2 linked regions of the Azospirillum brasilense genome follow. The main gene of each other region encodes a partner of the protein of the gene in region 2 in a complex. Links are inferred from orthologs where the notes say so. Each region holds a gene or a part of one and is shown on either strand. Other genes may lie near its edges.

What was found.
Region 1: the proteins of AMK58_RS15550 (region 2) and xseA are in contact, whole or in part, in a cryo-EM structure (PDB 8TXR), measured with the Escherichia coli proteins. The link is inferred for Azospirillum brasilense from one-to-one orthologs.

The regions. Positions count from the first base shown.
Region 1 is NZ_CP012914.1:2,445,936-2,449,942, reverse strand. The notes cover bases 447-3,401. They hold xseA (exodeoxyribonuclease VII large subunit), read right to left. Parts: upstream 2,754-3,401; coding sequence 1,140-2,753; downstream 447-1,139. Other genes in these bases: purD (phosphoribosylamine--glycine ligase), read left to right, coding at 2,829-3,401; AMK58_RS11335 (ion transporter), read right to left, coding at 447-984. In the rest of the region: pyrC (dihydroorotase), read left to right, coding at 1-74; more of AMK58_RS11335, read right to left, coding at 112-446; more of purD, read left to right, coding at 3,402-4,007. UniProt on the Escherichia coli protein: Bidirectionally degrades single-stranded DNA into large acid-insoluble oligonucleotides, which are then degraded further into small acid-soluble oligonucleotides.
Region 2 is NZ_CP012915.1:400,381-403,829, reverse strand. The notes cover bases 1-2,867. They hold AMK58_RS15550 (exodeoxyribonuclease VII small subunit), read right to left. Parts: upstream 1,628-2,867; coding sequence 1,373-1,627; downstream 1-1,372. Other genes in these bases: AMK58_RS15545 (histone deacetylase family protein), read right to left, coding at 1,784-2,713; AMK58_RS15555 (polyprenyl synthetase family protein), read right to left, coding at 481-1,347; dxs (1-deoxy-D-xylulose-5-phosphate synthase), read right to left, coding at 1-462. Outside these bases: AMK58_RS15540 (sulfurtransferase TusA family protein), read right to left, coding at 2,882-3,109; AMK58_RS15535 (ArsR/SmtB family transcription factor), read left to right, coding at 3,381-3,449. UniProt on the Escherichia coli protein: Bidirectionally degrades single-stranded DNA into large acid-insoluble oligonucleotides, which are then degraded further into small acid-soluble oligonucleotides.

The sequences.
Region 1 (4,007 bases), on a different replicon or contig from region 2:
CCGACGGGGAGGCCGTGCTGCCCTTCCGCAGCGGCGAGACGACCCGCTGGACCTTCGCCGGGGCCGCCGCCTGAGGTTGGCTTCCGAGGCCGACCCCGCCGACTCCGACGATCAGTCGCCGGCGTCGGACAGGGCCGGGAGCGGAATCCGGCCCGCAGCCTGGCGCTGGTCGTCCAGCGCCAGGCGCAGCGCGGCGACCTCCGCGCGCAGGCTCCGCAACTCCTCCACCACATGGTGGGATTCGTCGAGGATGGCGTCGCCGACCTCCTTGCTGTCCTGATCCTGAAGGGATTGCAGCGCGTTCACGATCACCGCGACGAACAGGTTCAGCATCGTGAAGGTGGCGGCCAGGATGAAGGGCAGGAAGAAGGCCCAGGCGTAGGGATAGACCTCCATCACCGGGCGCACGATGCCCATCGACCAGCTTTCCAGCGTCATGATCTGGAACAGCGAATAGAGTGACGCGCCCAGCGTGCCGAACCAGTCCGGGAAGTCCGCGCCGAACAGCTTGGTCGCCATCACCCCGGCCACGTAGAACAGCAGGCACTGCAGCAGGACGATCATCGCCAGCCCGGGCAGCGAGGACACCAGGGCGTGGACGATCATCCGCAGCCGCGGCATGACGGTGACGAGGCGGAAGACGCGCAGCACGCGCAGGGTGCGCAGGACCATGATTTCCGGGCCGACCGGGGCCAGCGTGATCGCGACCACCACGAAGTCGAACAGGTTCCAGCCGTCCCGGAAGAAGGCGCGCCCCTGGTGGCCGATGCGCAGGGCCAGTTCCACCGTGAAGGCGATCAGGATCACGCTGTCGAGCGCACTGAGCAACGGCCCGATGGCGTCCGACACGGTGGATGACGTGTCCAGCCCCAGCACGATCGCGTTCAGCAGGATCAGCCCGAAGACGGTCCTCTGTCCCCGCTCGCTGTCGATCCAGGCTCCGGCCCGCGCCAACGGGCCGGTCGAGGCGGCGCGCTGCTCCATGTCCCTTCCCTCCGGTATCGCCGGGCATCGATCCGGCGGCGCACCACTATAAGGGATGGGCGGAGGAGGCTCGCCGTGGAAGTGCCCAGTCCGTCCGGCAGTCCGCTCCAGTCCGGTGCTCCGGAATGGAGCAAATCCGGGGCGGAGCCGATGGATTAGAACAGGCTCCCCTGGGTCGGCGGGCGGTTCGGCTTCTTCGGCTCCGCCTTTGGCCGGGGGCTCCTGGGCTTAGGCTCCGGGGCGGCAGGGGGTGGACCATCGACCCGCGGCCCGCCGTCCACCGTCGCGGCGGCCCGGCCGTCGGCGAAGACCAGCGACACCGCCAGACCCGGCGTGGCCTGGGCGGCGCTGGTCAGCGGCTTGCCGTCGCCGGACTGCACCAGCGCGAAGCCGCGCTCCAGCACGCCCTTGTAGGAGTAGCTTTCCAGAAGTTTCCCAACCGCCGTCAGCCTCGCCGCGCGCTCCTCCACCGCCTTGCCGTAGCTGCGGCCCAGCCGCGGCGTCAGGTCGGACAATCGCCGGCTGCCGTCGCCGAACTTCACCCGGATCGGGCCGAGCGTCAGCCGCCCGGCCACCCGCTCATACTGGCCGCGCGCGGCGACGACGGCGTGGCGCAGCGCGCCGTCGAGCGCGCGGGATTCCGAGGCCAGCCGCTGCCCGGCCTCGGCCAGCTTCTCGCGCGGATGGCGCAGCGCCGCACCCAGCTCGTTCAGGCGGGTGCGGCGGCGGTCGAGGAGCGAGGCGGCGGCCAGCGCCAGCCGCTCCGCCCGGTCGTCCAGCCGCTGGGCGTGGCTTTCCAGCAAGGCACGCGGGTCGCCGAGGCCGCGGGCCAGCCCCTCCACCCGCGTCCGCCGCTCGGCCAGCAGGCGGGTGGCGGCGCCGACCATGCGCCGTTCGTCGTCCAGCACCTGGGCCAGCAACTCCGCCCGCACTGGAACGGCCATCTCCGCCGCCGCCGTGGGGGTGGGGGCGCGGCGGTCGGACGCGAAGTCGATCAGGGTGGTGTCGGTCTCGTGCCCGACCGCCGAGATCAGCGGGATGCGGCTGGCCGCCGCCGCGCGGACGACGTTCTCCTCGTTGAAGGCCATCAGGTCCTCCAGCGAGCCGCCGCCGCGCGCCACGATCAGCAGGTCCGGGCGCGGCACCGGGCCGCCGGGGGGAATGCGGTTGAAGCCCTCGATCGCCGCGGTGACCTCCGCCGCCGCCCGCTCGCCCTGAACGGCGACCGGCCAGAGCAGGACCCGGCGCGGGAAACGGTCGTGCAGCCGGTGCAGGATGTCGCGGATGACCGCTCCGGTGGGGGAGGTGACGACGCCGATCACGTCGGGCAGGAAGGGGATGGGCTTCTTGCGCCCGGCGTCGAACAGCCCTTCCGCCGCGAGGCGCTTCTTGCGCTCCTCCAGCATCTTCAGCAGGGCGCCCTCGCCGGCCAGCTCCATCGACTCGATGATGAGCTGGTATTGCGAGCGGCCGGGGTAGGTCGTCATGCGCCCGGTGACGATGACCTCCAGCCCCTCCGCCGGCTGGACGGCCAGCTTCGAGGCGGTGCCGCGCCAGCACACCGCCTCGATCACCGCCGTGTCGTCCTTCAGGCGGAGGTAGCAGTGGCCGGAGCTGTGGCGCTTGGGCTGGGAGATCTCGCCGCGCACGCGGACGAAGCCGAACTCCTCCTCGATGCTGCGCTTCAGGCGCCGGGCGAGGTCGCCCACCGAGAATTCCGGAAGGTTCGAGCCGGGGCGCGGCTCGGGGGCGATCAGCGGAGAGGTCATATCAAGGTCTTGAGTCATGGCGGCACCATGATACAAGGCGCGGTGTCGGCAACAAGCGTGGAAGGACGAGGTGCCATGAAAGTCCTGGTGGTCGGGTCGGGTGGGCGCGAGCATGCGCTGTGCTGGGCCATTCGGAACTCGCCGCTGTGCGACACGCTCTACTGCGCGCCGGGCAACGCCGGCATCGCGGACGTGGCCGACTGCGTCGCCATCGGCGCCGAGGATGTGGACGCCCTGGTCCGCTTCGCCCAGGACAAGGCCATCGACTTCGTGGTCGTCGGGCCGGAAGGGCCGCTGGTGCTCGGCCTCGTCGACAAGCTGACCGCCATCGGCATCAAGGCCTTCGGCCCCAGCGCCGCGGCGGCGGAGCTTGAAGGCTCCAAGGGTTTCATGAAGGACATCCTGGCCAAGTACGGCGTGCCGACCGCCGCCTATGGCCGCTTCAAGGACGTCGAGGCCGCCAAGGACTTCGTGCGCAAGAACGGCGCCCCCATCGTGGTCAAGGCCGACGGTCTGGCCGCCGGCAAGGGCGTGACCGTCGCCCGCACCCAGGAAGAAGCCTTCGCCGCCATCGACGAGGCCCTGGTCGAGGGCCGCTTCGGCGCCGCCGGGGCCGAGGTGGTGGTCGAGGAGTTCCTGGACGGCGAGGAGGTCAGCTTCTTCGCGCTGTGCGACGGCGAGTCGGCGCTGCCGCTGGCCTCGGCCCAGGACCACAAGGCGGTGGGCGACGGCGACACCGGCCCGAACACCGGCGGCATGGGCGCCTACTCCCCGGCGCCGGCGCTGACCCCGGACCTCCAGGCCCGCGTGATGCGCGAGATCGTCGAGCCGACGGTCAAGGGCATGGCGGCGGAGGGGCGTCCCTTCAAGGGCGTGCTGTTCGCCGGCCTGATGATCGGCAAGGATGCCGCCGGCAACCCGGTGCCGAAGACGCTGGAGTTCAACGTCCGCTTCGGTGACCCGGAATGCCAGACGCTGATGATGCGCCTGAAGTCCGACGTTCTGGCCGCGCTGATCGCGGCGGCGGACGGCCAGTTGAAGAACATCGACCTGCGCTGGCACGACGAGACGGCGCTCTGCGTCGTCATGGCGGCGAACGGCTACCCTGGCGACTACGTGAAGAACACGGAGATCAAGGGCTTCGACGCCGCCAACGCGGTGGAGGGCGTGACCGTCTTCCACGCCGGCACGAAGCTCTCTGAGGGCCGGGTTCTGTCCACTGGCGGGCGCGTCCTGGGCGTGACCGCCAAGGCG
Region 2 (3,449 bases):
CATCGCGCCGTCGCCGATCACGGCGACCACATGGTTGTCGCGGCCCAGCTGGTCGCGCGCCACCGCCATGCCCAGACCCGCGGAGATCGAGGTGGAGCTGTGGCCAGCGCCGAACGGATCGTACTCGCTCTCCGACCGGTTGGTGAAGCCCGACAGGCCACCGCCGGTGCGCAGGGTGCGGATGCGGTCGCGGCGCCCGGTCAGGATCTTGTGCGGGTAGCACTGGTGCCCGACGTCCCAGATCAGCCGGTCGGCCGGGGTCTGGAACACGTAATGCAGGGCGACGGTCAGTTCGACCACCCCCAGCCCGGCGCCCAAATGACCGCCGGTCACCGACACCGCGCTGATGGTTTCCGTGCGCAGTTCGTCGGCCACCTGCCGAAGCTGTTCGGGCTTGAGCGCGCGCAGGTCGGCGGGGGTGCGGACGAGGTCGAGAAGCGGCGTCTTGTCGTTGGGGGTCACGTTGGAAACGTCCTCCGTTCAGGTCCGCCGCGCGACGACGAAGTCGGCGACCGCTTTGAGGATATCGGCGCGCCCCTCGAAGATCTCCAGGTGCGCCTTGGCCTGCACGGCCAGCATCGCGGCCTGCGAACGGGCGCGGTCCTGCCCGAGGATGGACACGAAGGTCGACTTTCCGGCCTCCGCGTCGCGCCCGACCGACTTGCCGGTCTCCGCCTCCGTGCCTTCCACGTCCAGCAGGTCGTCGACGATCTGGAAGGCCAGCCCCAGGTCATGGGCGTAGGCGCGCAGCGCGAGACGCTGCGGCGGCGGGGCCTTGCCCAGGATGCCGCCGGCCTCGCAGGAGAAGGCGATCATGTCGCCGGTCTTCATGCGCTGGAGCCGCGTCGTCGTGCCGAGGTCGAAGGTCTCGTGCTCGGCGATCAGGTCGAGCATCTGGCCGCCGACCATGCCGTGCGGCCCGGCCGCCTTGGCGAGCGCCGCCACGAGCTGGCAGCGCACGTTCGGGTCCTCGTGGGTCGCCGGGTCAGCCAGCACCTCGAAGGCGTAGGTCAGCAGCCCGTCGCCGGCCAGGATGGCGGTCGCCTCGTCGAACTTGCGATGCACGGTCGGCTGGCCGCGGCGCAGATCGCCGTCGTCCATCGCCGGCAGATCGTCATGGACCAGCGAGTAGCTGTGCACGAACTCCACCGCCACGGCGACGCGCAGCGCGCAGTCCGGGTTGACGCCGAACAGCGCCGCGGACTGGCACACCAGGAAGGGACGCAGCCGCTTGCCGCCGTTCAGGCAGCCGTAGCGCATCGCCTCCAGCACACGCGATTCGGGGAGGTCGGTCGTCGGCAGGAGGTGCAGGATCGCACGCTCCACATCGGCGGCCATGTCGGCCATGGCTGTCTTGAGGTCGGTCTGCACGTCAGTCGATCCGGGCGGGTTCGGTGCCGAGGGTGCCATCGGCGGCAACGGTGATGCGGTCGATCTTGGCCTGGGCCTCCCGCAGCTTCGCCTCGCAATGCCGCTTCAGCGCGGTGCCGCGCTCGTAGGAGGAGATCGCGTCGTCGAGCTTGCCGCGCCCGTCCTCGAGTTGGCGGACGATGCGCTCAAGCTCGGCCAACGCGTCCTCGAAGCTGAGGGCGGCGATGTCGGGGGGAATGTTAGCGAGGTCAGCCATGATCCATCCGGCCAATGATCCATACGATGGGGTGCCCGCGATGGGACCGAGAACCGAAATTATGGCTCAGCCCCCAAATGCGCAAGGCCCGCGGCGGGCGTATCACGCTCCCACCACGGGCCTAGCCGGAAGAATCGGCCGGAAGAATCGGAAAGCTCAGCAATACATCAATTCGCGCACATGCGCCGCGGTGGCCGTGGCCAGGGCGCGCAGGTTGTAGCCGCCCTCCAGAACCGACACGATGCGGGCGCCGCAATGGGTGCGGGCCAGATCGCCCAGCTTGCGGGTGGCCCAGGCGAAGTCGTCATCGGTCAAATGCAGCCCGGCCAGCGGGTCGCGGGAATGAGCGTCGAATCCGGCGGAGATGATCAACAGGTCCGGTTTGAAATGGTCGATGGCCGGCAGAATGATGTGGGTCATCGCGTGCCGGAACTCCGGCGAGCCGGACATGGCGGCGAGCGGCGCGTTGACGCAGTTGCCGTACTCGCCCTTCTCGCCCGCGTCGCCCGTGCCGGGATAGAGCGGCGACTGGTGGGTGGAGCAATAGAGCAGGTCCGGGTCCCGCTGGAAAATGTCCTGCGTGCCGTTGCCGTGGTGCACGTCGAAATCCATCACCGCAACCCGCTGCAGCCCATGCGCCGCCCGCGCGTGGTAGGCGCCGACCGCGGCGTTGTTGAACAGGCAGAAGCCCATAGCCTTGTCATGCTCGGCATGGTGCCCCGGCGGGCGCACGGCGCAGAAGGCGTTGCGCGAATGGCCCGATGCCACCGCGTCCACCGCCGCGACCACCGCCCCGGCGGCGCGCAGCGCGGCTTCGCCGGAGCCGGGGGACATCACCGTGTCGGCGTCGATGCCCGCGTGCTCCTGCTCCGGCACCAGGGCCAGGATGCGCTCGACATGCTCCCGCGGGTGCGCGCGGGACAGCTGCTCGAAAGTGGCGAGCGGCGCCTCCTGCCGTTCGAGCATGTAGAATTCTTCGGTTTCAAGTGCCGCCAGCACCGCACGAAGCCGGTCGGCGCATTCCGGATGGCCCAGCCCTGTGTCGTGGTCCAGGCAGGCGGCGTGGGTGAACAGGGTGGTGAACATGCTTTTCTGTCTTTTTCGTTCGTGTTCGAGGCATTTCCCTGCACCCATTCTTCCCGGATCGCTAATGAAAGTACAGGATGATTGCGGGGCTTATCGTCACATCCCCCAACCGCCGTCCCCACCCCCTTTGCGCGGGGGACGCGCAAGACGCCCCGTTTCGCGGCGCTGTCAGGCGTTGCGTTCGATCACGAAACGGAAGACGCCCCCCTCCTCCACGCTGGAGGCCAGCCGGTTGCCGGTGGCTTCGCAGAAGGCGGCGAAATCCTTGGGCGCGCTGGGGTCGGTCGCCTCGACGGTCAGCGTCGATCCGGGCGGCACCGTCTTCAGCGCCTTGCGCGCGCGCAGCACCGGCAGCGGGCATTGCAGCCCCTTGGCGTCGAGCGTCTGGTCGGCCATCGTTCCTTGCACTCCTTCGGGCACCGCCACGACAATTCCAGGCCGGGAGTCTAGAACGGCGGGGCGCGCGCCTCAACCCGTTGAACCGTGATTTCACCAGTTGGGGTTTCGCGGAACGGGGAACATTCTTTCGACTACGGGACATCCACGGGTAGACAGCGCGGTACACTCTTCCATATGATTGAACACGAACGATAAACGGCGGTGCTGCGGCGCAAAGGTTGGGCGCAACGGTTCGCTGTTGCTTGGCGCCGATGGAAACGGTCGTTTTATGAACATTGCCGATCTGCAGAGCAACGCACGGCGGGCCAGCACGCTGCTCAAGGCCATGAGCAACGAA